Regions from separate parts of the Serratia fonticola genome, predicted to be linked through region 1. Evidence: riboswitches for the same ligand, from Rfam matches in the RefSeq annotation. Region 1 holds a riboswitch; each other region holds the start of a gene.
The links. Region 1 has a riboswitch for thiamine pyrophosphate ahead of thiC (phosphomethylpyrimidine synthase ThiC). Riboswitches for the same ligand answer to the same signal wherever they lie in the genome.

Region 1 (10,751 bases):
ACCGGCCTGCGTGATCGTCAAGCATGCCAACCCTTGTGGCGTTGCTATCGGTGAGAACCTGTTTGCTGCCTATGAGCGCGCCTACCAAACCGATCCAACCTCGGCCTTTGGCGGCATTATTGCCTTCAACCGTGAACTGGATGCCAAAACGGCACAGGCGATCATCAGCCGTCAGTTTGTTGAAGTCATCATCGCGCCAAGCATCAGTGAAGAAGCCCGCACTCTGCTGGCAGCGAAACAGAACGTACGCGTGCTGGCCTGTGGCCAATGGCAACAGCGCATCGCCGGGCTGGACTTTAAACGCGTCAACGGTGGTCTGTTAGTGCAGGATCGCGATCTGGGTATGGTGATCGAAGCCGATTTGCGCGTGGTATCTGAACGCCAGCCAACCGCTCAGGAGCTGCGTGATGCGCTGTTCTGCTGGAAAGTGGCCAAGTTCGTCAAATCCAACGCCATCGTCTATGCGCGCGACAACATGACCATCGGCATAGGCGCCGGGCAGATGAGCCGCGTTTACTCCGCCAAGATCGCCGGGATCAAAGCCGCTGACGAAGGGCTGGAAGTCAAAGGCTCCGCCATGGCGTCTGACGCCTTCTTCCCGTTCCGTGACGGTATTGATGCGGCTGCAGCGGTGGGTATTACCTGCGTGATCCAGCCGGGTGGTTCGATTCGTGATGATGAAGTGATTGCGGCGGCCAACGAACACGGCATCGCGATGATCTTCACCGACATGCGCCACTTCCGCCATTAATCCCTTTTGCTGCGTGCGCTCAATGCGCACGCCGTTTATGGAGCACCTGATGAATATTTTAATTATTGGCAACGGCGGGCGTGAACATGCGCTGGCCTGGAAAGCGGCCCAATCGCCATTGGCAGATACGGTTTACGTGGCCCCAGGTAATGCGGGTACCGCATTGGAAAGCAATCTGACCAACGTCGATATCGCCCCAACCGATATCCCGGCGCTGGTTGCCTTTGCCAAGGACAACGCCATCGGCCTGACCATCGTAGGCCCGGAAGCGCCGCTGGTGATCGGTGTGGTAGATGCCTTCCAGGCTGCCGGGTTGAAAATCTTTGGCCCGTCGCAGGCCGCAGCACAGCTTGAAGGCTCCAAAGCCTTTACCAAGGATTTCCTGGCTCGCCACGCTATCCCAAGCGCTGCATACCAGAACTTTACCGAAGTGGAACCCGCCTTGGCCTACGTACGCCGCCAAGGTGCACCGATTGTCATCAAGGCAGATGGCCTGGCGGCAGGCAAAGGCGTGATCGTCGCGATGACGTTGCAGGAAGCCGAAGACGCCATTCAGGACATGCTGGCAGGTAATGCATTTGGTGACGCCGGGCATCGCATCGTGGTTGAGGAGTTCCTGACAGGCGAAGAAGCCAGCTTTATCGTCATGGTCGATGGTAAGAATGTGGTGCCAATGGCCACCAGCCAGGATCATAAACGTGTCGGTGACGGCGATACCGGCCCGAATACCGGCGGCATGGGCGCCTACTCGCCAGCGCCAGTGGTGACGGATGAAATCCACCAGCGCGTAATGGACCAGGTGATCTGGCCAACCGTGCGCGGCATGGCGGCGGAAGGCAACACCTATGTCGGCTTCCTGTACGCTGGCCTGATGATTGCTGAGGATGGTCAACCCAAGGTGATCGAATTCAACTGCCGCTTTGGCGACCCGGAAACTCAGCCGATCATGCTGCGCCTGCGCTCCGATCTGGTTGAACTCTGCCTGGCTGGGGCCGAAGGCAAGCTGGATGAGAAAACTTCCGAGTGGGATGAACGCCCTGCTCTCGGCGTGGTGTTGGCGGCTGGCGGCTATCCTGCGGATTATCGCCAAGGGGATGTGATCCACGGCTTGCCTCAGCAAGAAGATGCCAATGGCAAAGTGTTCCATGCCGGAACGCGTATGCAAGGGAATGACGTCGTGACCAACGGCGGGCGTGTACTATGCGTTACGGCCTTGGGCACAACGGTGGCTCAGGCTCAGCAGTTAGCCTATCAGCTAGCGGAAGGTATTCAGTGGCAAGACAGTTTCTGCCGCAAGGATATTGGCTACCGTGCTATCGCACGCGAAAAGTAATAGGTATTGATTATCTAGATGGGCGCAGCATGCAGCGCCCCTACGTGTCGCTCGGTGGCGTTTTAAAAGTCTCAGGCTCTGTTCGCAGGGCCTTTTTTATGCGCTACAGGGTGTCTTTGGTGGGTTCCCAACTGCAGAAATCATTATTTGCCACCAATAACAGCTCACGACCTTCCGGCCCATCCAACCAGGCTACGTTCACTGGCTGACTGCTGTTGGCCGCACGCCGCATGATCCACTCTTCGGCCTGTTGGTCCAAACCTGGCTTCACGACTTCGCCGTTGCACAGTTTCACCGCGCCCTGCTGCCAGTGCCCCTGTAACAGCCGTACACGGCCGGCATTAAGCGCATCGCTCAATTCCAGTATCCGCCGTGCCTGATATTGATAGAGCACGACTTCATCGTTGGAGAGCTTCTGGCGCTGCGTGGCCAGTTGGCGCTGCATAAAGCTGACGGTACCGTTGGCGGTGAAACGCAGTTGAATAGAGTCGCGATCGCCATCGGCATCGGTGCGTTTGATTTGGTACAACACGCCGCGTTGATATTCATACAGCGTTGTGACGGTACCCGGCCCGCGATAAGGGCTGTAGACACTCAACAGCGCCACTGGCCGCTGCTGGCCGTCATCCATCCGCCACACCCGCATTACCCCCTGATCGGCCACAAAGCCGCTGGCGGTAAAGGTTGGCGGGGCAGAACGGAAACTACAAGCACTCAAGGCAGCAACAACCGTCACCGCCATGAGTGCCCGTTGAATAAACAAAAGGGGCGCCAACGCCCCCCTGTTTAAACCTTTCTGCAACACGCGATTAAGACTTAACCGCGTCTTTCAGTGCTTTACCAGAAACGAACGCAGGCACGTTAGCTGCTGCGATTTTGATTTCTTTACCAGTCTGTGGGTTGCGGCCAGTGCGCTCGCTACGATGGTTTACCTTGAAAGTACCGAAACCAACCAATTGTACTGCATCACCTTCTTTCAGGGACTCAGTAATGGCAGCCAGGGTAGATTCCAGAGCCAGCTTAGCTTGAGCCTTGGAAAGGTCAGCCTTCTCTGCGATTACATCAATCAGTTGAGTCTTGTTCATAAGTTATCCTTACAGTGTGTTTATCGTTTGCAAAGCATCGAGTGCGACGGATATGCCGATGGACAGCACTCTCCTGCATACACGCACCGATAGCCACTTTTTTTTCGCCCCCCAAATGTAGACCAGACAGGGTGCGGATGTGAAGCCTTAAGGCACGACAAATCAGACGTTAAATCACGTTTTCTTGCCTTATTGCGTTAAATTTATCCCAATGTTACTCACCGCGGCCTCGCGCAGGTCAGATCGTAACCCTTTGATCAGATCCAGATCACGCTCTTCGCAGGCGGCCAACAGGCGGAAAATCTCCCATTGAATGTCCCATTCTTCCTCAACGGCAGGCAGAATTTTCAGCTCTTCGTCGGTCATTTCTTTGCCAGCTTGGGTCATTTCCAACATCGCCACGGTGCGAATTGAGGTTTCGCTGATGGCAATGGCGTGCTCCAACGTCTCTCCGCTGAGGCGCGAATGGATCAATTCCCCTAATGCAATGCAGGCATCGATCGCTGGGTAAACGCCGTAAAGATCGTAATCTTCTGCCGACGGGATCGCCTCTTCCAACTTTTCCAGCTGGCTGTCAAAGTTGACCTTGGCGTCTTTCACCACCAGCGTTTCCCAGACCAAGTCCAGGATACGGCGATAAACGGCCGGGTCGCCAAACTCCGTCTGCAGACAGAACATCTGGTAATTCGGGTACATACGCTCGCACAGGCAGGCCATAAAGGTCAAATGCTGCCAGCTTTCCAGCTTTTCCAAGCGTAAATGAATCGGGTTACGTAGCATGGTCTACTCTCTTACTCATTATCTGCCGCGCAGTGTACCCGAAATCGCTCATTACGACACCTCTGGATGCTGCTGTAACCAGCGTACAAAGGCCGGGCGGCGTGAGGCAATGGCATCGGCCCACCGCGTGGGCTCCGGCAAACGGTAGCCTGCCATGCAGCGTTGCACCCAGGCCAAGGCGCTGTCGGTGCTCACGCGATGGCCCGTGGCGATAAATAACGGATTACAGCGCTCTTTGCTGCGCCATACCCATCCCAGCTGTTCGCCCTTGTCCTCCAGCGCGGCCAGCGAGCCAACGGTAGCGTCCAACGGGGAAAATTTACCACATAAACGCTTCTTGGCCACGCCAATGGTCGGCACGTTGACCAGCAGGCCAAAGTGGCTGGCAACCCCCAGGCGTCTTGGATGGGAAATACCATGGCCATCGACAAAGATCAGGTCGGGCTTCTGTTGCAATTGCTCCCAGGCGGCGATCAGCGCAGGGTACTCGCGAAACGAGAGAAAGCCGGGGATATAGGGCATGGTGGTGCTGATACGGGCGAGCTGATACTCCACCAGCTCGAGTGAAGGATAGCGCAGGATAGCAATGGCGGCGCGTGTTACCGCGCCTTCTTGTTCAAAACCGACATCCGCACCGGCGATAAACGCCGGTGGGTCTTGCAGAAAATCATCGTGACGAATGACTTCCCCGGCGCGCCGTAGCTGTTCGGCGCGCAGAGCCTGAGTATCGATCACAGCGTCTCCTTGCGGTTTAGCGGTGGTATTTGGCCGACAGCGCATGCACCGCTTCAACGAAGGCCCCGGCATGTTCCGGTGGCACGTCTTGATGAATACCGTGACCAAGGTTGAAGACATGACCTTCGCCCTGGCCAAAACCGGCCAGAATGGTTTCCACTTCCTGGGCGATGCGTTCCGGTGCGGCATACAGCATGGAAGGATCCATATTCCCCTGCAGCGCGACTTTATCGCCCACACGGCGGCGCGCATCGGCAATATCGGTGGTCCAATCCAGGCCCAGCGCATCGCAACCGGTGGCCGCCATCGCTTCCAGCCACTGGCCGCCGCCTTTGGTGAACAGCGTCACCGGCACCCGGCGTCCGTCATTTTCACGCAGCAGGCCATCAACGATTTTATGCATATAGTGCAGTGAGAATTCGCGATAATCACGGCCCGTCAGCACGCCGCCCCAGGTATCGAATACCATTACGGACTGCGCCCCGGCCTTGATCTGGGCATTGAGATACAGGATCACGCTGTCCGCCAGCTTATCCAGCAGCAAATGCAGCGTCTGCGGCTCGGCATACATCATTTTCTTCAGCTTGGTGAATGCCTTGCTGCTGCCGCCTTCGACCATATAGGTCGCCAACGTCCACGGGCTGCCGGAGAAACCGATCAGTGGCACTTCACCCTTCAATTCACGGCGGATGGTGCGCACCGCGTTCATGACATAGCCCAGCTCGTCTTCCGGATCGAATGCAGGCAGCTTCTCTACATCGGCACGGCAGGTGATTGGCGAAGAAAAACGCGGGCCTTCCCCAGTTTCGAAATAGAGCCCAAGCCCCATGGCATCGGGAATGGTGAGGATGTCGGAGAACAGGATGGCGGCGTCCAGTGCATAACGGCGCAGGGGCTGTAATGTCACCTCGCAGGCCAGTTCGGCATTTTTGCACAGCGACATGAAATCCCCGGCCTGAGCACGGGTGGCTTTGTACTCTGGCAAATAACGACCGGCCTGGCGCATCATCCATACAGGGGTGAGATCCACCGGCTGGCGCAGCAGCGCACGCAGGTAGCGATCGTTCTTCAACTCATTCATTTCTTGGGCTCCCTTGATTATCTGCCGCCATTGTACATTATTCTGCCCGACACAGCGCCACGGTGTCCTCAATCAGGCGGCGTGCAACGGTACCAGGTGGTGGCAGCATCGGCAGTTGGTCATAGCGATACCAGCCCGCATTGAGCAACTCCTTCGGATCGTGGCGCAGTTCACCGCCCTGATACTCGGCCATAAACGCCATCATCAGCGAATGAGGGAACGGCCAGGGCTGCGAGGTGACGTAGCGCAGGTTGGTAATGGCGATATTGCTTTCTTCCATCACTTCGCGCGCTACGGCCTGCTCCAGGGTTTCCCCTACTTCAACAAACCCCGCCAGCACGGTATGGATCCCCCCACGGTGGCGCACATGTTGTGCCAACAGGATCTCGTCATTGCGGCGGATAGCGACAATCACGCAAGGGGCAATCTGCGGATAATAACGTTCGCGGCAGTTGTCACACAGGCAGGCGCTTTCGGTACGGCTAAGGTGCATTTCATGGCCGCAGTAGCCACAGAACCGGTGCGAGCGATAAAAGTCGGCCAGCTGTACGCCGCGCCCGGCCAGTTGGAACAGGCCACGATCGAGACTGAGCAACTGCCTCACCGATCCCATCTCTTTCGGCATCGGTTGGCGCACCAGCCAGACCGGGGCTCCCTCCCATTCGCCAATTTGCCGAGCCGGCCGGCCTTGCAAGGAAAATAGTGCGGCGGAACCAAACGGCAATTCACCGTTTGGTAACCAAATTTTGCTTTCATGGCTGACGATCCACCAGCCATTTTCGTTACCCGTTAATGCAAGTTCCATATGTTGTTGCACAACCTCTGCTTCACTGGCAATCTAGGAATGGTCTTTGTTACATTTTATTAACTTACTTTTTCTTTCTCTTACACACGGAGTCAATCATGCTAAACCGATTGGAAAGCCTGACTCAGCGCGTTGGTGGCAGTAATGAATTAGTCGATCAATGGTTGCAGGCACGCAAGCAACTGCTGGTTGCCTACTGCAGTTTAGTCGGCATTAAACCCAACAAAGAAAAGCATACGCCGCTCAATGAAAAAGCGCTGGAGAACTTTTGCCATAATCTGGTGGATTATCTCTCTGCCGGGCATTTTCACATTTATGACAAAATTATCAAACAAGTGGAAGGCTCCGCCAGCCCCAAAATGGCGCTAGCCACCAAGTTCTACCCAAAATTACAGGCCAATACCGAAGCCGTCATGGCGTTCCATGACCGCTACACCGAAGTCGATATCGATCAGGACGTGTGTGAAGAACTCAATCAGGCGTTGTCAGATATCGGCGAAGCCCTGGCATCTCGTTTCGCCTTGGAAGATCAGTTGATCCAGTTGGCGGCAGAAACCTGGCAGCAGGGCCAACCGGGCACTAGCAATACTGAATCGCTATCACACCCAGCCTGATTTTGATCTCTATCCTCCTATAGATTTCAAGCCGTAGCTAGGCAGCCAACAACGCTACGGCTTGAAAGATGACGGGGGAGGGCTTGTGGTTTTTGTTGACCCTCTTATACTGAGGACTCTTGTCGGAGTGCCTAGCGCTGATTTTTCATTAAATTAGCCAGGCTGAGACCGTTAATTCGGGATCCGCGGAACCTGATCGGGTTAATACCCGCGAAGGGAACAAGAGTAATCTATCGCCATAGGCAAGATGCTCCCGCCAGGGGCTGTGCCTGCCTTACCGGCTACCATCATTACTCCCTCCGAGCTCCAGACAAGCAATTTTCCACACATCACTACACTGATAGGAATTTGCTATGTCTACCGTGAACAAACCTCGTGCCCGTAAACAACAGCGTGACCAAGCGCAAGATTTTATCGACTCTCTGCAAGGCGTCACCTTCCCCAACTCACAGCGGATCTATCTCGCGGGTTCGCGCAGCGATATCCAGGTACCGATGCGTGAGATCCAGCTCAGCCCGACGCTGATTGGCGGCAACAAAGACCAGCCCCAATATGAACAGAACGAAGCCATCCCGGTGTATGACACCGCAGGGCCGTATGGCGATCCGCTGGCGGTGCTCGACGTACATCGTGGTTTGGCCAAAGTACGAGCGGGCTGGATCGCCGAACGTGCCGACACCGAAGCGTTAAGCGGCGTCAGTTCCGGCTTCACCCAACAACGACTGGCCGATGTTGGGTTAGACCATCTGCGCTTTGAACACCTTCCGCTGCCCCGTAAAGCCCTGCCGGGTAAATGTGTTACGCAGTTGCATTACGCGCGCGCCGGTATTGTCACCCCAGAGATGGAATTTATCGCCATTCGCGAAAATATGGGCCGTGAGCGCATTCGTGGCGAAGTGCTGCGCCACCAGCATCCCGGCCAAAGTTGGGGCGCAAATCTGCCGGAGAACATCACGCCGGAATTTGTGCGCCAGGAAGTGGCCGCTGGCCGCGCCATCATCCCCGCCAACATCAACCACCCGGAATCCGAGCCGATGATTATTGGTCGTAATTTCCTGGTGAAGGTGAATGCCAATATCGGCAACTCGGCGGTCACCTCTTCGATCGAAGAGGAAGTCGAGAAGCTGGTATGGTCAACCCGCTGGGGCGCTGACACTGTGATGGATCTCTCCACTGGCCGCTATATCCACGAAACCCGTGAATGGATCCTGCGCAACAGCCCGGTGCCGATCGGTACGGTGCCAATCTATCAGGCGTTGGAGAAAGTGAATGGCGTGGCGGAGAACCTGACCTGGGAAATGTTCCGCGATACCTTGCTGGAACAGGCCGAGCAAGGCGTCGATTACTTCACCATCCACGCCGGGGTGTTGCTGCGCTATGTGCCAATGACCGCCAAACGCCTGACCGGCATTGTCTCCCGTGGCGGCTCGATCATGGCGAAGTGGTGCCTGTCGCATCATCAGGAGAACTTCCTCTATCAGCACTTCCGCGAGATCTGCGAAATTTGCGCCGCTTACGATGTCTCGCTGTCACTCGGCGACGGCCTGCGCCCAGGCTCGATCCAGGATGCCAATGACGAAGCGCAATTCGCTGAACTGCATACGCTGGGCGAACTGACCAAGATTGCCTGGGAATATGACGTACAGGTGATGATCGAAGGCCCAGGCCACGTGCCGATGCAGATGATCCGCCGCAACATGACCGAGGAGCTGGAACATTGCCATGAAGCGCCGTTCTATACGCTGGGGCCATTGACCACCGATATCGCTCCAGGTTACGACCATTTCACCTCTGGGATCGGCGCGGCGATGATCGGCTGGTTCGGCTGCGCGATGCTTTGCTACGTGACGCCGAAGGAGCATCTGGGGCTGCCGAACAAGGAGGACGTGAAACAGGGGCTGATCACCTACAAGATCGCAGCTCACGCCGCCGACTTGGCGAAAGGCCATCCGGGCGCGCAAATCCGCGATAACGCCATGTCCAAGGCGCGCTTTGAATTCCGTTGGGAAGATCAGTTCAACCTGGCGCTGGATCCACAAACCGCCCGCGCCTATCACGACGAAACGCTGCCGCAAGAATCCGGCAAGATTGCCCACTTTTGCTCCATGTGTGGGCCGAAGTTCTGCTCGATGAAGATTTCCCAGGAAGTGCGTGACTATGCCGCCGCACAAGAGGCCGCCAAACCGATCGAAGTGCAACTGACCGGGATGGAGAAAATGTCGGCTGAATTCCGCTCACGCGGCAGCGAGCTGTACCACAGTGCGGCCAATTTGCAGGAGGAGATAAATAATGACTAACCTCACCTCTCCCTTCCCTGCTACACCGCACAAGCTGGGTTTATACCCGGTCGTCGACAGCGTTGAATGGATCGCCCGCCTGCTGGAGGCAGGCGTTACCACTATCCAACTACGCATCAAAGATCTGCCAGACGAGCAAGTGGAGGCGGACATTGCCGCCGCTATCGCCCTTGGCAAGCGCTATCAGGCCCGGCTGTTTATCAATGATTATTGGCGGTTGGCGATTAAGCATGATGCCTACGGCGTCCACCTGGGGCAGGAAGATTTGGACACCACCGATCTGGCCGCTATCCATCGTGCAGGATTGCGCTTGGGCGTTTCCACCCATGACGATGCTGAGCTGGCCCGGGCGATCGCCGTCAAACCTTCCTATATCGCACTGGGGCATATCTTCCCAACTCAAACCAAGGAGATGCCCTCTGAGCCACAAGGCTTGGCCGAGTTGCGACGCCACGTCGCCGGATTACAGGAGTATCCCACAGTAGCCATTGGCGGGATCAGCATCGAGCGCGTCCCCGCAGTGCTGGCCTGTGGCGTTGGCAGCGTGGCCGTGGTCAGCGCCATCACCCAGGCACCAGACTGGCGTGCCGCTACGGCAACGCTGCTGCAGCTGATTGAAGGCAAGGAGTCATGCGATGCTCAATGACCAAGAGTTCTTGCGCTACAGCCGGCAACTGCTGCTGGAAGACGTCGGTCCCGAGGGGCAGGAAAAGCTGAAACAAGCCACGGTGCTGATCGTCGGATTAGGAGGATTAGGCTCCCCGGCGGCGCTGTATCTGGCTGCAGCAGGTGTCGGTACACTGCTGCTGGCCGATGATGACCAGCTACACCTCACCAATCTGCAACGGCAAATTCTGTACCGCACCGGTGATATCGCCACCAGCAAGGCTCAGTTGGCAAAGAACCATTTGCAAGCACTGAACCCTCTGGTGGAGTCGATCGCGCTGGAGCAACGCCTGCAAGGGGCAACGCTGAACGATGCCGTCGCCCGTGCCGATCTGGTGCTTGATTGCAGCGACAACATGGCCACCCGTCATGCGGTGAATGCCGCCTGCATCCGAGCCAGCGTGCCGTTGATCAGCGGCAGCGCAGTGGGGTTCAGCGGCCAGTTGCTGGTTATCGAACCGCCCTATGCCCATGGTTGTTATGCCTGCCTCTACCCGGAGCAGACCGAACCGCAGCGTAACTGCCGTACTGCGGGCGTGCTAGGCCCGGTCGTTGGCGTGATCGGCACGCTGCAGGCGCTGGAAGCGATAAAGATGCTGGCTGG
Region 2 (10,751 bases), 440 kb from region 1:
GCTCCATCCTGTGGCGTGAAGTCGTGACTCAGGTCGCCAAGGACTATCCGGACGTGTCGCTGTCGCATATGTATATCGACAACGCCACCATGCAGTTAATCAAAGACCCGTCCCAGTTCGACGTGTTGCTGTGCTCCAACCTGTTCGGCGACATCCTGTCGGACGAATGCGCCATGATCACCGGCTCGATGGGCATGCTGCCTTCTGCCAGCCTGAACGAACAAGGCTTTGGCCTGTACGAACCCGCCGGTGGTTCAGCACCTGACATCGCGGGCAAAAACATTGCCAACCCGATCGCGCAAATTCTGTCTGCCACCCTGCTGCTGCGTTACAGCCTGGGCGCCGATGAAGCCGCAGATGCGATCGAGCGCGCCATTAATCAGGCGTTGGAGCAGGGCTACCGTACCGCCGATCTGGCAGGTGCCGGCAAAGCTATCGGCACCAATGAAATGGGCGATATCATTGCCCGTTTCGTGGCTGAGGGGGCGTAATCATGGCCAAGACCTTATATCAGAAATTATACGATGCCCACGTAGTGCATGAAGCGCCAAACGAGACGCCGCTGCTGTACATCGATCGTCATCTGGTGCATGAAGTGACCTCCCCACAGGCCTTCGACGGCCTGCGTGCCATGGGGCGCAAAGTGCGTCAACCGGGCAAGACCTTTGCCACCATGGATCACAACGTTTCGACCCAGACCAAAGACATCAACGCCAGCGGCGAGATGGCCCGCATTCAGATGCAGGAGCTGATCAAGAACTGCGCAGAGTTCGGCGTCTCACTGTATGACCTGAACCACCCCTTCCAGGGCATTGTGCACGTTATCGGCCCTGAGCAAGGCATGACGCTGCCGGGCATGACCATCGTCTGTGGCGACTCCCATACCGCCACGCACGGTGCCTTTGGCTCGCTGGCGTTCGGTATCGGTACTTCGGAAGTGGAACACGTGCTGGCAACCCAAACCCTGAAGCAGGGCCGCGCCAAGACGATGAAGATTGAAGTCACCGGCGATGCCGCAGAAGGTATCACCGCCAAAGATATCGTGCTGGCCGTGATCGGCAAAAGCGGCAGCGCTGGCGGTACTGGCCACGTCGTTGAATTCTGTGGCAAAGCTATCGAAGCGTTGAGCATGGAAGGCCGCATGACGCTGTGCAACATGGCGATTGAGATGGGTGCCAAAGCGGGCCTGGTTGCGCCAGACGACACCACCTTCAATTACCTGAAAGGCCGCCAGTTCGCTCCTACCGGGGAAAACTGGGAGCAGGCCGTGGCCTACTGGCGCACCATGAAGTCCGACGCCGAAGCCAAATTTGATACCACCATCACCCTGCGGGCGGAAGATATCGCACCACAGGTGACCTGGGGCACCAACCCTGGGCAGGTTATCGCGGTCGATCAGGCGATCCCAACCCCTGATTCCTTTAGCGATCCGGTGGAACGTGCCTCGGCTGAAAAAGCGTTGGCCTATATGGATCTGAAACCCGGCATCAAACTGACTGACGTCGCAATCGACAAAGTGTTTATCGGCTCTTGCACCAATTCACGCATCGAAGATCTGCGCGCAGCCGCCGCCATTGCCAAAGGCCGTAAAGTGGCCGCAGGCGTGCAGGCGATTGTGGTGCCTGGCTCCGGCCCGGTGAAAGCGCAGGCGGAAGAGGAAGGTCTGGACAAGATCTTTATCGAAGCCGGTTTCGAATGGCGTCTGCCAGGCTGCTCCATGTGCCTGGCAATGAACAACGACCGTCTGAACCCTGGCGAACGCTGTGCCTCAACCAGCAACCGTAACTTCGAAGGGCGTCAGGGCCGGGGTGGGCGTACCCATCTGGTCAGCCCGGCGATGGCCGCCGCTGCTGCCGTTACCGGCCATTTTGCCGACATCCGTGAATTGCACTAAGGAGCACCAGCGTGGCTAAATTTACTCAACATACCGGCTTAGTGGTGCCTCTGGACGCGGCCAACGTCGATACCGACGCCATTATCCCTAAGCAGTTTCTGCAGAAAGTCACCCGCACCGGTTTCGGCCAGCACCTGTTCAACGACTGGCGCTTCCTGGACGATGCGGGTCAGCAGCCAAATCCTGAGTTTGTGCTGAACCTTCCGCGCTATAAAGGGGCCAGCATCCTGTTAGCCCGGGAAAACTTTGGCTGTGGCTCATCCCGTGAGCACGCACCATGGGCACTGACCGATTACGGCTTCAAGGTGGTGATTGCACCAAGCTTTGCGGATATCTTTTACGGCAACTCGTTCAACAACCAGCTGCTGCCGGTCACGCTGAGCGAGCAGGATGTGGATACGCTGTTTAAGTTAGTGGCAGAGCACGAAGGCACGGAGTTTGTGGTCGATCTGGAAAACCAGACGGTGAATGCCGGGGGCAAAAGCTACCCGTTTGAGATCGACAGCTTCCGCCGCCACTGCATGATTAACGGTTTGGACAGCATTGGCCTGACGTTGCAGCACGAAGCGGAAATTTCCCGCTACGAGGCGCAGCAACCGGCGTTTCTGAACTGATATCACTTAGGGGCGCAGCTCGCTGCGCCCTTCTAGATTTCTTCTAAATCACCAATAACCCAGCCACTTCCACCATACTCCCCCGATCAGTGCCCAGATCAGCAGGTTGACTACACTCATGATAAAGCCGGTTTTCCACCATTCCCCCAGGGTGGCATAGCCCGATCCAAAGATGATCGGCGCGGTACCGGTGGCATAATGGGTTAACGACATCATCAGTGAAGACGAGAAGGCCAGGATCAGGCCAAGCAGAGCCGGAGGCGCACCAAGGGCAATACCTGCGGCAAAGAACGCGGCGAACATGGCGGTCACGTGCGCGGTGGTACTGGCGAAGAAGTAATGCGAATAGAGATAGACGAGCGTTAGCAGAATGGTCCCCCCGACCCAGCTCATCCCCATATGATCGATACCCGAACCTACCGTTTGTGACAGCCAGGCAATCAGGCCCAGTTTGCCGAGGAAGGTCGCCATCATCACCAAGGCGGCAAACCAGACCACGGTATCCCAGGCCCCTTTGTGCTTCAGCACGTCGTCCCAGCTCAGTACGCCGGTTGCCAGCAGGATCGCCAAACCAATCACCGCAGCCGTCGTTGGGTTAACCGCCAGTGCGGGGCCAAAAATCATCGCCGGAACCCCGGCCCACAGCACCAGCAACAGGGCAAACACGCCCAGCGTGATTTTCTCTGGCAGGGTTATCCGCCCCAGAGTTTGCAGTTTATCTTTCGCAAACAGTGGCGCATCTGGGGTGCTTTTGATTTCCGGTGGATACAGCAGATAAACCACCAGCGGCATGACGATCAACGAACAGATTGCCGGTACCAGCGCCGCTACCGCCCACATGCCCCAGGTGAGTTCGAACTCGGAACCGGCCCCTTTGGCGATCAGATTGACAATCAGCGGGTTAGGCGCAGTTGCGGTGATAAACATCGCCGAGGTGATCGGGTTGATGTTGTAGTTCACCAGCGAGAGATAGCGGCCAATCTTGCCGGAGGTATTCAGCTCGGGCTTGGAGCCAAAGCTGTCCGCTATCGATTTCATTATCGGGTGAATGATCCCGCCGCCACGGGCGGTATTACTCGGCGTCACCGGGGCCAGCACGGTTTCCGCCAGGGTTAACGCATAGGCGATCCCCAGCGTTTTTTTGCCAAACAGCGAGATAAAGTAGTAGCCAATGCGCGATCCCAGGCCGGTTTTATTCAGGCTCAGGGAGATCATGATCGAGAAACCGATCAACCAGATGAGTTGATTGGAGAACCCACTCAGTGCATCGTCCAGCGCGGCCCCCGGCTTGCCAGGGTTGGTCACTCCGGTCACGGCCACCAGCGCAATGGCAATGATGGATACGGCGCCGATCGGCATCGCCTTGCCGATAATGGCAATGATGGTCCCAATAAACAGCGCCAGCAAATGCCAGGCATTCGGTGCCACCCCTTCGGGAACAGGGATCACAAACCAGATCAGCAGAGCGACGATAACGGCACAGAGGGAGGGAACAGGTTTGAGCGGCGTTAGTTTATCCATAACATACCCACTTTTATCAACGGGATCGGCATCTCAATAGCAAGATGGATAAGAGCGTGAAGCTCACGCTCTGAGTCCGTTTATCTTAGTGAGAATGGAGCAGTTTTCTCAATGATATGTATCAACTAACCGGGTGTTACAGCTCACACTTCGCGAACTTTGGCACACATCCACAGCGCCAGGATGGCAAGCAGGGTAATCAGGTAGTAAACCGCATAGTGCCCAAAGTTTTCCACCAGCGCGCCTTGCAGTACACCGGCCAGGATCACTCCGGTCGAAATGCTGTTGGTAAACATAGTGGTCGCGGCACCGGGCCGCCCCGGCATCAGATCCTGAAAATACAACATGCCGATCCCGGCAACGATGCCAATAAACACCGCATTGAACAACTGCAATACCATCAGGGCCGACTGGAACTTGAACAGCACCAACCCGGCATAAAACAGTACGCCTGCCGCCACCGCAAACAGCATCATATTGCGTTTGCCAAAGCGTTTGACGTAATAACCCGCCAGCAGCATAGCCGGAATTTCCAGCCCGGCGGCGGTCCCCATCAGCCAACCTGCCAGCCGTTCTGGCAAGCCCAGGTCGGCAGTGATATACAGTGGCATATCGATGATATACATGGTGTTGCAGGTCCACATCAGCATCGAAGCCACAAACAGCAGGCGCACATCGGGATCGCGCCAGGCGCTGATTGGCGCGATAGGCGGAGAATCTACGCTGATCTCAACGTTGGCACGGGGCACCGAAGGCAATATCAGCCACACCAGCAGCACGCTGACGACAAAAATCCCCGCCGCAATTATAAACATCACGGTAAAGCCGTAGTTCAGTGCCAGCATAAACGACAGCGGCGGGCCGATCACCCAGGCCAGTGAAAGCTGAGCGCGCATCACCGAACTGAACATCACTACTTCACGTGCCGAGCTGTCCGCATACTCACGCGCCAGGGCAAAAATCTGCGGCATGGCGGTATTGGCAATCGCGGCCAGCAATACACCAGCAGTGATCAAGGTCAGATAATCACGGTTGAACGCAAACAACAGGCTATTGCCCACCGCCATGGCACAGCACACCAGGATCAGCTTGCGCCGATCCCCACGGGTATCCGAGCGCTTGGCCAACAGGAAGCTGACGGCAATCCCGGCGATGGCATTCACGGTATAGAACATACCCACCCATAGCGGGCGCACCTTTACCTCGGTGGTCAAAAACAGGCTCAGCGTGGGAGCTTGCAGTGCTCCGGCAATGCCGGTCAGGAAGGCTATCAGCAGGAAGGCGGCAAAAACGGGATTAAAACGGCGCGGCAACCAGCGTCTGAAACTCATGGCGATATCCCTATCCAGAAATAAAGAAGGCTATGCTACAGAAGGAAAATTGCCGAAGGAAGTAAAGACGGCAGATAAAAATGCCAGTGGGTGTTACCCCACTGGCTGGTGAAAAGCACCATTACTCAGAAACACTTTTGCGGTGAACGTCAGATACGCTCACGGTATTGCTTGTCGCTCAGCGTGGCGATGTCCCACTGGGTCAAGTGGGCCAGCATCTCCAGCCGCGCCTGTTCAGGTACCACCCGCAGCCAATCTGCCTGCTGGCGGCGGATCGCGGTGAAATAACGCTGATAAAACTGTTTAGTTAACAGAACCGTCATTTGTTATCCCTCCGCTGATTCAACTGCCCTCATTATCGGCGTAATATAGGGAAAGATAAATTGACGACTTGATGCCAGAGAGTTCCTCTTTTATGTCCACCTCACGCCTGCAACAACAGTTCATCCGCCTGTGGCAACGCTGCCATGGCCGAACCACCGAAACCACGCTGCAAGAGTTGGCGGAGGTGCTCAGTTGTTCCCGCCGCCACGTTCGTTCGCTACTGGGAGCCATGCAGCACGAGGGCTGGCTGACCTGGCAGGCCGAATCCGGCCGGGGTAAGCGTTCGCAGCTCAGCTTTCATTACACCGGATTGGCACTGCAACAACAACGCGCCGAGGAACTGCTGGAACAGGATCGCATCGACCAACTGGTCCAACTGGTGGGCGATAAAGACGTGGTGCGCCAAATGCTGCTTTCCCAGCTGGGGCGTAGCTTCCGCCAGGGGAAACATATCCTGCGCGTGCTTTACTATCGTCAGCTTTACAACCTGTTGCCCGGCTCGGCACTGCGCCGTTCAGAAACCCACCTGGCAAGACAGATTTTCAACGGCCTGACGCGGGTAAACGAGGAAAACGGGGAACTGGATCCGGATCTTTCGCATCATTGGCAAACGATCACCCCTTTGCACTGGCGCTTTTATCTACGTCCGGCGATCCATTTTCACCATGGCCGTGAGCTGGAAATGGAAGATGTGATCCATTCGCTCAATCGCCTGATCCCACAACCGCTATTTTCACATATCGACAGGATCGACTCGCCTACGCCCTATGTCATCGATGTGCATCTGCACACGCCGGACTACTGGCTGCCCTGGCTGCTGAGTAGCGTACATGCCATGATCCTGCCGCGCGAATGGCAGAGTTTGCCGGACTTTGCTCGCCATCCGATCGGCACCGGCCCCTATCGCGTGATACACAACAACCAAAGCCAGATGAAAATCCATGCCTTTGACGACTACTTTGGCTATCGTGCCCTGATCGATGAGGTCAACATCTGGGTATTACCGGAAATCACCGAAGAGCTGGCGCACTCCGGCGTCCAGCTGCAGGGGGATGATACCGGTAGGAACGAGCTGGAAAGCCGCCTGGAAGAAGGCTGTTATTTTCTGCTATTCGACCAGCGTTCGGCACTGGCGGCCGATCCGGAAATCCGCAGTTGGCTAAGCGAACTGATCAACCCGATCGCGCTGCTGAGCCACGCCGGGCCGCTCTACCAGCGTTACTGGGCTCCGGCCTATGGCATTCTCCCGCGCTGGTTGCATAACCGCGTATTGGGGCAGCAGCCCAAGCCTGCAGGCTTAACAGAATTGACTCTGACCTTCTACAGCGAACACTCCGAGTTCCATGCGATCAAGCAGGCTATCGCCTCTCTACTGGCCGAGCAGGGCATCAAACTCAATGTGCAGGTTGTGGATTATGAAGCCTGGCATAAGGGCAAAGCACAAAGCGATCTGTGGTTAGGCAGCGCCAACTTCACCCTGCCGCTGGAGTTTTCTCTGTTTGCCACGTTGTATGAACTACCGTTGATCCAACACTGTCTGACGGAGGATATCGCGCAGGATGCCGCTCAGTGGCGGGAAAATAGCCTGTCCATGGCCGAGTTTTGCCAGCGCCTGGTCAGCAGCCATCAGTTGCATCCGTTATTCCACCACTGGCTGCAACTGCATGGTCAACGCAGCATGCGTGGGGTTCGGATGAATACTCTCGGCTGGTTCGATTTTAAATCTGCCTGGTTTGCGCCGCCGGAAGCATAATCGCCTTTCACCCACGCCGCTAAGCCTCTACAATAGCGCCGACTCAACGGGGTGCGGAGAACCCGCCAATTTTTGGCCAACGGTTTTCCGCTGAGAGCACACCCGTCGAACCTGATCCGGTCAATACCGGCGGAGGGATTTGAGCATGGCGCGTTAACCCTTGTTAACCCAGTCCTCAGATACCTTTGCCCCTTTATTATTAGGAGTGCAAAGTGGTCAAAAAATACCTGCCCTGTTTATTACTGCTAGCGGCGATGCCCGTCCTGGCCAAGCCAACGCTGACGGTCTACACCTACGACTCTTTCGCTGCCGACTGGGGCCCAGGCCCGGTGATAAAAAAAGCCTTTGAGGCCGAATGTGACTGCGAATTGAAATTCGTGGCGCTGGAAGACGGCGTGTCGTTACTCAATCGCCTGAGAATGGAAGGCAAGAACAGCGCCGCCGACGTGGTTTTGGGCCTGGACAACAACCTGCTGCAAGCCGCGCAGCAAACCGATCTGTTCTCCGCCAGCCAAGTCGATACTAGCAAGCTCACGGTTCCCGGTGGTTGGCACAACCAGACTTTCGTTCCCTACGACTATGGCTACTTTGCTTTCGTCTACAACAAAGACAAGCTGAAGAACCCGCCGACCAGCCTGAAAGAGTTGGTGAGCAGCGATCGCCCCCTGAAGATCATCTATCAGGATCCACGCACCAGCACTCCTGGCCTTGGCCTGCTGCTCTGGATGCAGAAAGTGTATGGCGACGAGGCACCGCTTGCCTGGCAACAGTTGGCGAAGAAAACCGTCACCGTGACCAAAGGTTGGAGTGAAGCCTACGGCCTGTTCCTGAAAGGGGAAGGCGACATGGTACTGAGCTACACCACCTCCCCCGCCTACCATCTGATCGAAGAGAAAAAAGACCTCTATGCGGCGGCCAACTTCAGTGAAGGCCACTACCTGCAAATCGAAGTCGCTGGCAAGCTAAAGGCCAGCAAACAGCCAGAACTGGCCGAACGCTTCATGCAGTTTATGGTCTCCCCGGCCTTCCAGAACACCATTCCCACTGGCAACTGGATGTACCCGGTGATCAAGACGGAACTGCCCGCCGGTTTCGAACAGATGACCGTGCCGCAAACGGCATTGCAATTCAGCGCCGAGGAAGTGGCACAACAGCGTGGTAACTGGATCCGAGCATGGCAAACCGCCGTCAGCCACTGATCCCCCGCTGGTTATGGCCGGGGCTGATGGCCGCCGGTCTGATCCTGTTGATCGCGTTGGCGGCCATGGGCTCGCTGTGGCGTCATGCGCCCGAGAGCGATTGGCGCAGCCTGTGGCAAGACAGCTACCTGTGGCACGTGGTGCGCTTTACCTTTTGGCAGGCGCTACTCTCCGCCGTAATCTCGGTGGTGCCTGCCATCTGGTTGGCCAGGGCACTGTACCGGCGGCGCTTCCCTGGCCGCAACCTGCTGCTGCGCCTGTGCGCCATGACGCTGGTGCTGCCGGTGCTGGTGGCGGTGTTTGGCATGCTGAGCGTCTACGGCAGGCAAGGCTGGCTGGCAACGCTGTGTGGTTGGCTGGGCGTGAACTACAGTTTTTCGCCTTATGGCCTGCAAGGTATTCTGCTGGCACATCTGTTCTTTAATATGCCTCTGGCCACCCGCCTGCTGCTACAGGCGCTGGAGAACATTCCCACCGAGCAGCGACAACTGGCCGCACAGCTGGGGATGAACGGCTGGCAGCAGTTCCGCTTTGTGGAATGGCCTGCGTTACGCCGCCAGATCCTGCCCAGCGGCGCACTGGTGTTTATGCTGTGTTTTGCCAGCTTTGCAACCGTGCTGTCGTTGGGCGGCGGGCCACAGGCCACCACCATAGAGCTGGCGATCTATCAGGCCTTGAGTTACGACTACGATCTCAGCCGCGCTGCGCTGCTGGCGCTGATCCAACTGGCTTGCTGCCTGGGGCTGGTAGTACTCAGCCAGCGTTTGAGCCAGGCGCTGCCGGTTGGCCATACCCACGCCCAGCGCTGGCGCGATCCGCAGGACAGCCTGGGGCGGCGCCTTAGCGATACGCTATTCATTGCCGCAGCGCTATTACTGCTGTTGCCCCCGTTGCTGGCGGTGATCATCGACGGTGCCAACCAAACGCTGGTCACCGTGCTGCAACAGCCAATTCTCTGGCAGGCTCTTTTCACCTCGCTGCGCATCGCTCTCGGTGCGGGAATTTTGTGCGTGGTATTGACCATGATGCTGCTATGGAGCAGCCGTGAACTGAAGCTGCGGCAACGGGCCGCCTGGGGCCAAACGCTGGAACTGAGCGGCATGGTGATCCTGGCGATGCCGGGTATTGTGCTGGCTACCGGTTTCTTCCTGCTGCTGAGCGATACCACTGGGCTGCCGCAGTCGCCTTATGCGCTGGTGATCCTCACCAATGCGTTGATGGCGATACCCTACGCGCTGAAAGTGCTGGAAAATCCGATGCGCGATCTGGCCGAGCGTTATAATCCGCTATGCTTGTCGCTGGATATCCACGGCTGGCAGCGGTTGCGCTGGATCGAGCTGAAAGCGCTGCAACGCCCGCTGGCGCAAGCACTGGCCTTTGCCTGCGTGCTGTCGATTGGCGATTTCGGCGTGGTAGCACTGTTCGGCAATGAGCAGTTCCGTACTCTGCCTTTTTATCTCTATCAGCAGATTGGCGCATATCGCAGCAACGACGGGGCCGTGACCGCCCTGCTGCTACTGCTGCTCTGTTTCCTGCTGTTTACCCTGATTGAACGTTTACCGGGCCGCCATGCTGACGCTTGAAAAACTGACCTATCTGTACGAACACCTGCCGATGCGTTTTGACCTGCGCATTCAGCCGGGAGAACACGTTGCGGTGCTGGGCCCTAGCGGCGCAGGCAAAAGTACCTTGCTCAGCCTGATCGCCGGTTTTCTACCGGCGGCCAGCGGCAAACTGTGGCTCAACGGTAGCGATCATACCGCTTCACCACCTGCCAAACGCCCGGTGTCGATGCTGTTTCAGGAAAACAACCTGTTTGCCCACCTGACGGTCAGGCAAAACATCGGCCTGGGGCTGGATCCTGGGCTGCGCCTAACCGCCGCACAGCAGGAACAACTGGCACAGATTGCCCAACAGGTCGGATTGGAGGGGCATCTGCAGCGCCTGCCGTCACAGCTTTCCGGCGGGCAACGGCAACGGGCAGCCTTGGCGCGTTGCCTGATCCGCCAGCAGCCGATCCTACTGCTCGACGAACCTTTCTCTGCACTCGATCCGGCACTGCGCAGTGAGATGCTGCAACTGCTGCAAAACGTCTGCGACCAGCGCCAACTCACG
Region 3 (10,751 bases), 2.1 Mb from region 1:
GCCCGAGATGCAAAGGCTACCTTGTTACACTTCAGCGCGTTTGGGTTTCAAAGATATCTGTTGGCAAATGAGTGTAGTCCACCGGCTTGAGCTTAAAGTTGGTGATATAGACGGGGCCGGCTTTTTGCTCTGAAAGAAACGAGTATTTCGGCGTTAGCTCTTTGGTTTTAATCCCGGTCCACGAGGCGAAAAAGGTCAGGAAATCATTGGCTGAACGAGGGGCTTTAATCAGGCGGTGTGCGGTGTCATCGCTGGAAAGCACCATAAAGGGGACCTGAAAATTTTGCTGAAACTGGTCATCGTGCGCCAGATATTGCACCTGGGTGCCGCGCTCTTTAAACGCCAGACCGTGATCGGAGAAGTAGACCATTGAGAAACTTTCCCCGGTGTCGCGTAACTGCTGATAGAGCTGTTTCAGCAGGTTGTCAGTTTGCGTCATGGTGTAAAGATAACAGGAGGTCTCTTTGGATTGCACAAAGTCCGTGTATTTCCCCTGAGTCCGGTCGCAGGCTTGCGGATGTGAACCCATCAGGTGCAAGACGATCAACTGCGGGTTAGTGCTGCGCGGAGCGGCAAAAACCTGGGCGGTCATCTTGAGCAGCGTTTCATCATGGGTATTCTTATCCGCTTCAAAATCACCGTTTTTCAGGAACTGCACTTCATCGGCACGTTTGGCAATGCTGGCGATAGCGGTGTCATATTCGCCAATTTGGCCTTGGTTTGAGAACCACCAGGTCTGAAAACCTGCCCGATTGGCCAACGTGACGAAGTTATCCTGATACTGTGGTTTGCCGTTAATGACACGAGTTAACGTTAAGCCGAGCGATTTCTGTGTTGAGCCGCTGGCAGCAATATAGTTAAGCAACAGCGTGCCGTTTACGTGGCTGGCAAAAGGTGTATTGTCCCAATGCCCACCAAACGCACCTAAGGCATCTCGCCGCGCGCTTTCGCCGATCACTACCATGTAGATGTGATACTTCGGTTTCACCGCCAGCACGTTCCAGGAATCTTTCAGCTGTGAAAACGCCTGCATACGGGCTTTTTCATCAATCACTTCCTGGTTATTGACGATCACATCCCTGACGAAACGAAATACCGGATAACCAGAGTCGGTCAATTTAAACACGCCACCATACGCCAGATTCTGCACTGGCGTGACAAAAAAGCAGACCACGCTGATGGTGAGACATAAGCTGTGGAGGGTGTTCCAAGCGCCTTTCGGGGTTGGCTTGCGACGTAACGCGATAATGCCCAGTGCCAGAATAAACAGGGACACCAGATAGCTGTACCACGGGAAGATGGTCAATATCTCGCTGGACTCTTCCACCGTGGTCGAGTGTAACGCCAGCAGGGTATTAAAATTGGGCGAGCCATAGGCCTGAGAAAATGGGAAATACATGGCGGCGATGAGGCTACACAGCCCGATCACACTCTTTTGCAAGCGTGGGCTGAGACGCCACAGCAGCAATAACACACAGCCGAACGCCACGGCATACAGCAGACTAAATGGATAGCCGAGAGCGAAGTTGATCAGCAGCGACTGCAGGAAGTAAAAGCCTGTCCACGGGGTTAGGGTGACGTCACGCGCTGCCAGGGTATCTTTAACCGTTGAGTTCATGTTTACCGAAAGTTATCAAATGCTGTGTGGTAACTCTGACAAGAAAAGAGTCATAAATCCGTTTGGTAGACGGAAAGGGGAGGAGGGATAGACCGCATCCAGCGAGCCGCTTCATGTACCCGGATGCGAGAAGATAGAGCCGAATGAAAACAAGATCAACTGATAATTATCGGCTGTTTTGAGAGGTTGATTGCAATTTCGAACGCAAGGAGAGGTAAAGGTAGGAAGGTGCGGATTTTCAAGAAAATTGCAGGCCCCTCAGTGAGGACGGATCGCTATCAGTACGCCCCATTCCTGGAATAACGCAATCAGGTTAATCAGTGATTGCCGGAGTTGGAGTAACGTTACTGTCGCTTAAATTTGGCGTTATTGAAGCGGGAGTGAAAATATCCTCGGACGAGGAGTGTTCAATCAGCTCGAATAACTCGATCCGTTCATCAGCGGTAAAATCCCGCCATTCGCCTAGCGGCAACCCTTTCAGTACGATGTTCATAATACGTTCGCGCTCAAGCTTGATGACTTCATATCCAAAATATTTGCACATGCGGCGGATTTGGCGGTTAAGCCCTTGCACCAGGGTGATGCGAAACACCCGTGGGGCTTCTTGTTCCACTAGGCATTTTTGAGTCACCGTGCCCAGGATGGGGACGCCCGCACTCATGCCCTGAATAAACTCATCGGTTACCGGTTTGTTGACGGTGACCAGATACTCTTTTTGGTGATTGTTGCCAGCACGGAGGATCTTATTGACCAGTTCGCCGTCATTGGTCAGGAAAATCAGCCCCTGGGAGTCTTTATCCAAGCGCCCGATAGGAAAGATGCGTCTGCTGTGATTAACGAAATCACCGATGTTATCCCGCACATGCTTCCCCATGCTGGTAATGATGCCAACAGGCTTATTCAGTGCGATAAGCACCAGATCGCCCGCATCACGCGGTTCGATCGGCTGGCCGTTAACTGTCACCACATCCCCGGCCAATACCTGAGCGCCCACGGAGGCTAACTTGTCGTTGATGAAAACGTTGCCTTGCTTGATGTGGCGGTCGGCAGAGCGACGAGAACAAATGCCGCTGTCGCTAATGTATTTGTTCAGGCGGATAGATGAGTGAGTGAGCATGGTTTCCCCGTTAAACGCGAACTATACATTACCTGAGGGGCCTTGCGAACTGCGTAAGGCGCTTGAACGGAGCGAAAGCATACGGATATGGCGATCGTGCCTTTAAATATCCCTAGCCCTAAGGAGCGCGTCCCAACGTTGGGTTACAAAACAACAACATCTTCTTTAAGATGTAAGCAAGATAATTATCTGGGGGACAAAATGAAACAAGCGAAAGGATATGTTACGACAAGGATTGGCCAATCATTCCTGATAACGTGGTGTAGGCAAGGGGTGCTCGGATTCCTTGGGTTGGTACTGAGTATGGCATCTGTTTATGGGCAAGAGGATGCTCTCCCCATAAAATATCAGTCTATAGTGCACTCTTTTATCGATGCTGCAAAAAATAAGGATCGTCAGGCCATTGGCGACCGGATCGCCTACCCTTTGAAGCGAGAATATCCTATTGCGGAGATCCGTGGCCCACAGGAGATGCTTTCACGCTTTGATGAAGTATTTGATAGCACCCTTCTCGATACCATTGCGCAATCCAGTGCCCAACAAGATTGGCAGGCGATGGGATGGCGAGGCATTATGCTGGGTAGAGGTGTGATATGGATGGATTACGATGGCAATATTATTGCTGTCAATTATCAGACAGCGCTTGAAGCCAGGTTGGTCAGCGAGCTGATCGCCAAACAAAAAAATACACTGCATTCAAGCCTGAAAGAGTATCAACGTCCGGTGCTGATGTGGCAGACCGAAAAATTTACTATTCGCATCGACCAATTGAACAATGGCAAGTATCGCTATGCCTCTTGGGCCAAGGGAAATCCGATCGGTGAAAAACCAGATCTGGTACTGAAAAATGGCGAGGTAAAATTCGAAGGGAGTGGTGGCAATCACACATTTCAATTTCAAAGCGGCCCTTACCAATATGACTGTCTGGTGACGGTGATTGGTACCAGTGATAGTCCGCCAGGTGTGTTGATGGTTTATAAAAATGGGGAGTTAATAGTGGAGCAGCCAGTGCTCAAAGTGCAATAACTTTAATTAGCACATGTACTTAGCGAGACAGACCCCTTGTTTGCCTTGCTTAATGGTAGAACACACCGTTTGTTCTTAAAGTTCTGCAATAAGCATCCCTTTTTGCGCTCTGGGAAGATGCGGTGTTTAAACTACCCTATATCGCTATCAAAGAGTCTGTTAGGCCGTAGGACAGACGATGTTGGTGGCGGCCAGAGCTCACTCTCGCACATACCCATTCGGATTGACCTTATCGACCGTAACGCCAATAATGGCATACGTCGACACGGGGTGCCCTTAGGGGCTGAGAAATTACCCGTATTACCTGATCTGGATTATGCCAGCGTAGGGATGTCGCGGTATCTCAACCGGTACCCGCCTTCTTGAACGCCGGTTGGGAGCATTATGTTCACTCGACCTGATGTGTTACCCGGCACCCGTGCCGCGGCCTGTTTTAACCAATTTAAACGCCAACCTCCATTGATCCACTGCCTGACCAACGAAGTGGTGCAAGAGCTGACGGCCAACGTGCTGCTGGCGCTTGGCGCTTCTCCAGCCATGGTGGTGGAACCGGAAGAGGCCGCGCAGTTCAGCCGCGTGGCTGATGCGCTGTTGATCAATATCGGCACCCTGCACGCATCGCGGGCAGAGTCGATGTTAGCCGCCATCGAGGCTGCAAATCGTGCTGATAAACCCTGGTTACTGGATCCGGTTGCCGTTGGGGGATTGGAATATCGCGCTACCTTCGCCCGCCGTTTGCTCACCCTGCGGCCAGCAGCGATCCGTGGCAACGCGTCGGAAATCATTGCATTGAGTGGCCTGCAGACCAGCGCCCGTGGCGTGGATAGTCAGGATGACTCGCTGGTGGCGTTACCCGCAGCACGCGTATTGGCACGTAATTGCGGGGCCATTGTGGCCGTCACCGGTGAGACAGACTATATCACCGATGGTGAACGAGATTGGGCCGTCACGGGTGGTGATGTATTAATGACGCGCGTGGTGGGAACGGGCTGCGCGCTTTCGGCCGTCGTGGCAGCGTTTTGCAGTTTGCCGGGCGATCGGCTGGATAACGTCGCCACCGCTTGTCGGGTGATGGCGCTATGTGGTGAAAGGGCCACGGCGCAATGTTCTGGCCCTGGCAGCTTTACTGCTGCCTTCCTGGATGCTCTCTACCAACTGCGCATGGAGGATCTGCTATGAAACGGATTAACGCTCTCACCATCGCTGGCACCGATCCTAGTGGCGGAGCCGGTATTCAGGCCGATCTGAAAGCCTTCTCCGCGTTGGGGGCCTATGGCACCAGCGTGATCACCGCGCTGGTGGCGCAGAACACCCGTGGCGTACAGTCGGTATATCATATCGAACCGGCATTTGTGGCCGCCCAGTTGGATTCGGTACTCAGCGATGTGCGTATCGACAGCGCTAAAATTGGCATGTTGGCTAATGCCGATATCGTGCGGGCAGTGGCCGAGCGTCTACGCCATTACAAGCTGCCTTATGTGGTGCTGGATACGGTGATGCTGGCTAAAAGTGGTGACCCGCTGTTGGCACCGGAAGCGGTGGGGTCCATCCGCCGTGAGCTAATGCCATTGGTTTCCATTATCACGCCGAACTTGCCAGAGGCCGCTGCTTTGCTGGCCTGCGCTCCGGCACAAAACGAATCGCAAATGCGTGAGCAGGGCCAGGCATTGTTGGCGATGGGCTGTCAGGCGGTGTTGATGAAGGGCGGCCACCTAAGTGAAGAGGAAAGCCCAGACTGGTTATTTACTCCCGGCTTTGAGCAGCGCTTTAGTGCGCCACGCATAGCGACCAGGCACACGCACGGCACTGGTTGCACCTTATCTGCGGCATTGGCTGCCCTGCGCCCGCGCCACCAGAACTGGGCCGATACCGTGGCAGCGGCAAAAAACTACCTGCAACTGGCTTTACAGCAGGCCGATAGCCTGGAGGTGGGGCAGGGAATTGGGCCGGTACACCATTTCCATGCCTGGTGGTGAGCCTGAGGTTGAGATTATTCTGGCGAAACGGGTGGCGGCATTAACTGAAGATATTGGTGACAAGCAGAGAATCCTAGCCAAAATGTCGGAAGAAATGTCGGAAGAAATGTCGGAAGAAAATTTACCTCCGCTTCCTGGAGCGAAAGCGGTTAATCAGGGTTGGGGCAACCAAAAAAGGGTATTGGCAGGTAGTCTGACGAAAAACGCTGAGCCAACTTTCCCGTTTAATTGTGGTCTGAGCTACTTGGAGCTACGCTTTTGATTTACCGAGGGAGAAGACCATGATAGGAAAAAAGAGGTTGCTGGGAGCCCTGGTTGCGACCCTGCTTGGATTTAGCACCGGCAGTTTTGCCGAACAGATTATCACTGCCTCAGATCTGATCCAGCAGCCGGGCTACCAAACCAGTTGGAAAAATATGGTAAAGGGCCAAGCACAGTTACCGGGTTGGGCGCGCAAAGGGATCGGCACTTCCACACCAGCCGAAACTGTCACCTGGCAAGGGCAAAGCTACCAGATCGGTAATATCTGCAAGCCGCATGACTGCGCCAATAACTTTATGATTGTGGCTTTTAAAGCAGACAAGTCCCAGGCTTGGGGCGTGCGGGTTGAAGTGCACAATAAGCCGCAGGCCATCGACCATCCGAAGAAATACGCCAAATATCAATGGCTGGGTAAACCGGATGATCAGATGAAAGCGTTGCTGAAGAAACAGTTTGAGGGTAATCCGGACTGGAAGTAACGCTGCTGAGGGGCAAAGCTACGCGCCAGGGTAGTTAAGCGGGCGTAGCATGCTACGCCCCTACGTGATATCAGCCGATCCCGGCCTGATGCAGGTCGTGCAGGTTGATTGCCCCTACCAGTACGCCATCGATGTCCACCACCGGAGCGGCGCTGATATGTTGTTCGTGCAGCGCTTCCAGGGCTTCCCCGGCACGCCACTGTTCTGGCAACCGGTAGCCGGGGCGAGTGATCGCCGGGCTGAGGCCGTCATTGAGGCTATTGCCCTTCACCAACCAGCGGCGCAGGTCACCGTCGGTAAACACCCCCACCACTTTTTGCTGTGCATCACATACGGCTACCAAGCCTAGGCCGGTACGGCTCAACTCCAGCATGGCTTCCATCACGTTGGCGCTTTCTTGCACCATCGGCAGACGATCGCCGGTACGCATCAAATGATGGACGCGATTTAGTAGGCGAGCACCCAGGCTGCCACCTGGATGGGAGCGGGCAAAATCCTCGGCATTAAAACCGCGCTGTCGCATCAGGGCCATCGCTAATGCATCCCCCATCATCAGCGTAGTCACTCCGCTGGAGGTTGGTGCCAGGCCCATCGGGCAGGCTTCACGTTCAACGCTGATATCTAACGTACAGGCAGCCCCGAGCGCCAGTGGCGACTCTTTGCCACCGGTCATGGCAATGACTGGGATCTTGCTCTCTGCCAGCAGAGGCAGGATCAGATCCAGTTCTTTGGCGCGGCCTGAATAAGAGATAAAGATCACCACATCATCGGTGCCGATCATCCCCAAATCGCCATGCAAGGCTTCCGCCGGATGGACGAAAAACGACGGGGTGCCAGTGCTGGCCAATGAAGCGGCAATCTTCTTGCCGATATGGCCGGATTTACCAATACCGGAAATCACCGCCTTGCCACGGCAGTTGAGCAGCAGTTCACAGGCTTGGACAAAGTTGTCATCCAGGCGTGTCAGCAGGCGCTGCGCTTCGGTCAGCTCAATTTCCAGCGTTTCACGGGCAAAGTTGAGCAGGGCAGTGGCGTTACTCATCAAGGGGGTCTCCTACCAGAATGATATTGATACCTTTGGCCTGTAGCGCAGCCAGGTAATCCGGGTTGATGCCGTTATCGGTGATCAGGGTATCCACGACGCTCAGATCGCACACCACATTGGGGCTTTTGCGACCAAACTTCGAGGAATCGACCAGTAACACAATACGGCTGGCGGCTTCACACATCGCCTTGCTGACATTATGCACCTCATTAAAGGTGGTGACACCCGCATTGAGGTCGACACCGTCGGCCCCAATAAACAGCTTATCGAAGCTGAACTGCTGAAATGCCGACTCCGCCAGGCTGCCATGGAAGGAGGCGGATTTTTTACGGTAGGTGCCGCCGGGCATCAGGATGGTTTGATCGTTATCCAGTTCCACCAGCGCGTTAACGATAGTCAGGCTGTTGGTCATCACGGTGATGTTATTGAACTGCGCCAGATGGGGCACCATCTGCAATACCGTGCTGCCTGCGTCAAAGATCAGCGAATCACCATCGTCGATCAGCTTGATGGCCGCATAGGCGATCTGGCGTTTCTTTTCGGTGTTGATATGGGTTTTACGATCGATGGGCTGATCGCCATCGTCACGGCTAAGCACCACGCCGCCATAGGTGCGGATCACCTCGCCTTCTTCTTCCAGCAAGGTGAGATCTTTACGGATGGTGGTGCCGGTCGTGGAGAAATGCTCTGCCAGGGCATCCACTGCCGTTTTGCCATGCCGCTGCAAGTATTCGAGGATAGCGGCTTGCCGCTGCTTTGGTTTCATAGAGATCCCTGTTCACAAGAGTTGACCATTCCTCTCGGTGATATAGTTCACTATGAAAGGTAATGTCTTTTAATGTGAAAATATCATGATTTCGGTGCGATCGCTAACGATAGTGCAGTTTGGCATGCCCGATCCTGAGGAAAGATCACATCTGGGCAGAGTTGTTGCTGGTGCATACCATGTAACTGCGTGAGTTGTTTCGGCTGGGCGAAGATGGTCAGGCCGCGCATCAGCATGCTGCCACATACCCGCTGTTGGGCGTCAAACGCCAGCGCCAATACCACGCGGGGTTTGAACCGGCCCCCAGAGCGGCCAACGCCCACGGTGCCTAACTGGCATAGGCTCTCGAACGCGCGGTTAAAGCGTTCGAGCTGCCACCAACCCAAGGCGATTTGCAGCAGCCAGGCGATAACGGCGAAGGTAACTAGTGCGCTGGTCATACGGTTGTTCTCCTGTGTGAAGATAAAGGTGAGAGTCCGGTGATCGTCCCCTCACCCTAACCCTCTCCCACAGGGAGAGGGGACTGTACGTGCTACGAATTAACTTTCGTACCTAGCCATTGAGCCTATGCCACAGATGATCTCCAGCACCTTACCGCGACACCGAACTGGCTCCCTCATCCACAGGGAGAGGGGACTGTACGTGCTACGAATTAACTTTCGTACCTAGCCATTGAGCCTATGCCACAGATGATCTCCAGCACCTTACCGCGACACCGAACTGGCTCCCTCATCCACAGGGAGAGGGGACTGTACGTGCTACGAATTAACTTTCGTACCTAGCCGTTGAGCCTATGCCACAGATGATCTCCAGCACCTGATTGCGACACCGAACTGGCTCCCTCTCCCTAAAACAGGTGTCCATGAGGAGCACGGTCTATGCATTGGGAGAGGGGGGGGTGAGGGGCTGTTAGGTACATATTTTAGTTAGCCCTTATTCCCAGCCCGTAAATTAGAACATCACCTGCCCACCAGTAATGTTAATCGACTGGCCGGTGCAGTAAGAGGCTTTATCGCTGGCATAAAACAGCAGCGTGTTCAGCACGTCCTGGTAGTCACAGCCGCGTTTCAGTGGCACCTTATCGGTGTAATATTTCTCAACTTCTTCCGGCTTGATGCCCAGCTTCTGCGCATATTGCGGCAATAGCGACTGGAACATCGGCGACTTCAGCAGGTTACCGAGCATCAGAGAGTGCACGGTAATACCGTAATCGGCCAGATCGAGCGCCAGCGACTGTGTCAAACCAACGCCACCGAACTTGGCGGCGCTGTAGCCGGAATTATGCTTGCTGCCGACCTTGCCGGATTTAGAGTTGATTTGAATGATGCGCCCGGCAATACCGTCGCGGATCATCAGGCGAGAGAACTCGCGGGCACACAGGAAATAACCCACCAGGTTCACCTGCAAGGAGCGGTCAAAATCCCCCAGTGGGAAATCGGTGATCGGCGCGGCTTTGGCAATCCCGGCGCTGTACACCAATAGGTTGGTCTGACCGAAAGCCCGGTCGACTGCACCAGCCAGCGCGATAACGCTGGCCTCATCGGTGGCATCGGCCTGGAAACCGATGGCGCGATCGGCCCCGAACTCCTGATTGATTTGCTGTGCCACCAGATTGGCGTTGTCGGCATTCAAATCGGCGACCGCAACGCGATAACCCGCTTCAGCCAGGCCATGGCACAGGAAAGCCCCCAACGTTTGGCCACCGCCAATCACTACAGCTACTTCAGACATGATCTACTCCTTATGCGATAAATTTCAGTGTGCTGCCTAACGGGATATCAGCGGGCGTGCTGCCTGTTACGTGGATCGTGCCAGGGAATTCGGCCTGAGTTTCTCCATCAAAACGTATGGTGATATGGCCCAGTTCGCGCAGGTTCTGGGTGGCAACTTCTCCGACGGCGGTGATGGGATAGCGCCGATCGCCAAGCTCCATCACGCCCCCGGTTTGTAATTCACCGGCGGTCTCGCCGTGCTGGTGGATGAAGCAGTACTCTTCAATATCTGCCGGAGCGCCTTCGCGGAAGGTGATCAGCATGTTGTCCAACAGTGCGTCACGGGCGCAGCCGCCAATCTGGGTGATAGTGGTCTGGAAAATGGTGCTCATGGTTTTCCTCCGGGAAATTTATTGATAGATAAAGGCCGATGCGGCCCAGGCGATCAGTACCGTAGGTGCGCCAGTGAGGAAGCGCCCAACCAGTACCGAAGGGACGCCGACACGCACCGTATCCTGCTTGGCCTCTGCCAGGGACAGACCCACCGGGATAAAGTCACAGGCGGCCTGGGCGTTAATGGCGAACAGCGCCGGGAGCGCCAACTGAGGGGGGATATGGCCAAGACCAATCTGTACGCCCACCAACACGCCGATGACCTGAGCGATGACGGCGCCAGGGCCGAGGAACGGTGAAAGCAGGGGGAAGGAACAAATCAGCGCCAACGTCACCAAGCCGATTGGGCTGTTGGCCA

Region 2: linked by a shared signal. The riboswitch ahead of thiB (thiamine ABC transporter substrate binding subunit) and the one ahead of thiC (phosphomethylpyrimidine synthase ThiC) in region 1 are both predicted to bind thiamine pyrophosphate.
Region 3: linked by a shared signal. The riboswitch ahead of thiM (hydroxyethylthiazole kinase) and the one ahead of thiC (phosphomethylpyrimidine synthase ThiC) in region 1 are both predicted to bind thiamine pyrophosphate.

The regions. Positions count from the first base shown of each region.
Region 1 covers NZ_CP011254.1:2,240,767-2,251,517, reverse strand. Annotated here, with positions in the region: gene purH (bifunctional phosphoribosylaminoimidazolecarboxamide formyltransferase/IMP cyclohydrolase) at 1-751, shown strand, start outside; gene purD (phosphoribosylamine--glycine ligase) at 801-2,084, shown strand; gene WN53_RS09985 (DUF1481 domain-containing protein) at 2,188-2,826, opposite strand; gene hupA (nucleoid-associated protein HU-alpha) at 2,894-3,169, opposite strand; gene WN53_RS09975 (YjaG family protein) at 3,359-3,949, opposite strand; gene nfi (deoxyribonuclease V) at 4,001-4,684, opposite strand; gene hemE (uroporphyrinogen decarboxylase) at 4,701-5,765, opposite strand; gene nudC (NAD(+) diphosphatase) at 5,803-6,570, opposite strand; gene WN53_RS09955 (Rsd/AlgQ family anti-sigma factor) at 6,669-7,184, shown strand; TPP riboswitch at 7,298-7,420, shown strand; gene thiC (phosphomethylpyrimidine synthase ThiC) at 7,538-9,481, shown strand; gene thiE (thiamine phosphate synthase) at 9,474-10,127, shown strand; gene WN53_RS09940 (HesA/MoeB/ThiF family protein) at 10,117-10,751, shown strand, end outside.
Region 2 covers NZ_CP011254.1:2,681,169-2,691,919, reverse strand. Annotated here, with positions in the region: gene leuB (3-isopropylmalate dehydrogenase) at 1-491, shown strand, start outside; gene leuC (3-isopropylmalate dehydratase large subunit) at 494-1,894, shown strand; gene leuD (3-isopropylmalate dehydratase small subunit) at 1,906-2,508, shown strand; gene WN53_RS11960 (DASS family sodium-coupled anion symporter) at 2,557-4,029, opposite strand; gene WN53_RS11955 (sugar efflux transporter) at 4,173-5,360, opposite strand; gene sgrT (glucose uptake inhibitor SgrT) at 5,510-5,683, opposite strand; gene sgrR (HTH-type transcriptional regulator SgrR) at 5,776-7,437, shown strand; TPP riboswitch at 7,475-7,593, shown strand; gene thiB (thiamine ABC transporter substrate binding subunit) at 7,650-8,636, shown strand; gene thiP (thiamine/thiamine pyrophosphate ABC transporter permease ThiP) at 8,612-10,219, shown strand; gene thiQ (thiamine ABC transporter ATP-binding protein ThiQ) at 10,206-10,751, shown strand, end outside.
Region 3 covers NZ_CP011254.1:146,831-157,581, reverse strand. Annotated here, with positions in the region: gene WN53_RS00585 (phosphoethanolamine transferase) at 32-1,618, opposite strand; gene rluF (23S rRNA pseudouridine(2604) synthase RluF) at 1,932-2,735, opposite strand; gene WN53_RS00575 (hypothetical protein) at 2,937-3,761, shown strand; TPP riboswitch at 4,018-4,109, shown strand; gene thiM (hydroxyethylthiazole kinase) at 4,146-4,940, shown strand; gene thiD (bifunctional hydroxymethylpyrimidine kinase/phosphomethylpyrimidine kinase) at 4,937-5,737, shown strand; gene WN53_RS00560 (hypothetical protein) at 5,724-5,999, shown strand; gene WN53_RS00555 (inhibitor of vertebrate lysozyme family protein) at 6,019-6,477, shown strand; gene gutQ (arabinose-5-phosphate isomerase GutQ) at 6,548-7,519, opposite strand; gene srlR (glucitol operon DNA-binding transcriptional repressor SrlR) at 7,512-8,288, opposite strand; gene gutM (transcriptional regulator GutM) at 8,372-8,728, opposite strand; gene srlD (sorbitol-6-phosphate dehydrogenase) at 9,240-10,019, opposite strand; gene srlB (PTS glucitol/sorbitol transporter subunit IIA) at 10,030-10,392, opposite strand; gene srlE (PTS glucitol/sorbitol transporter subunit IIB) at 10,411-10,751, opposite strand, start outside.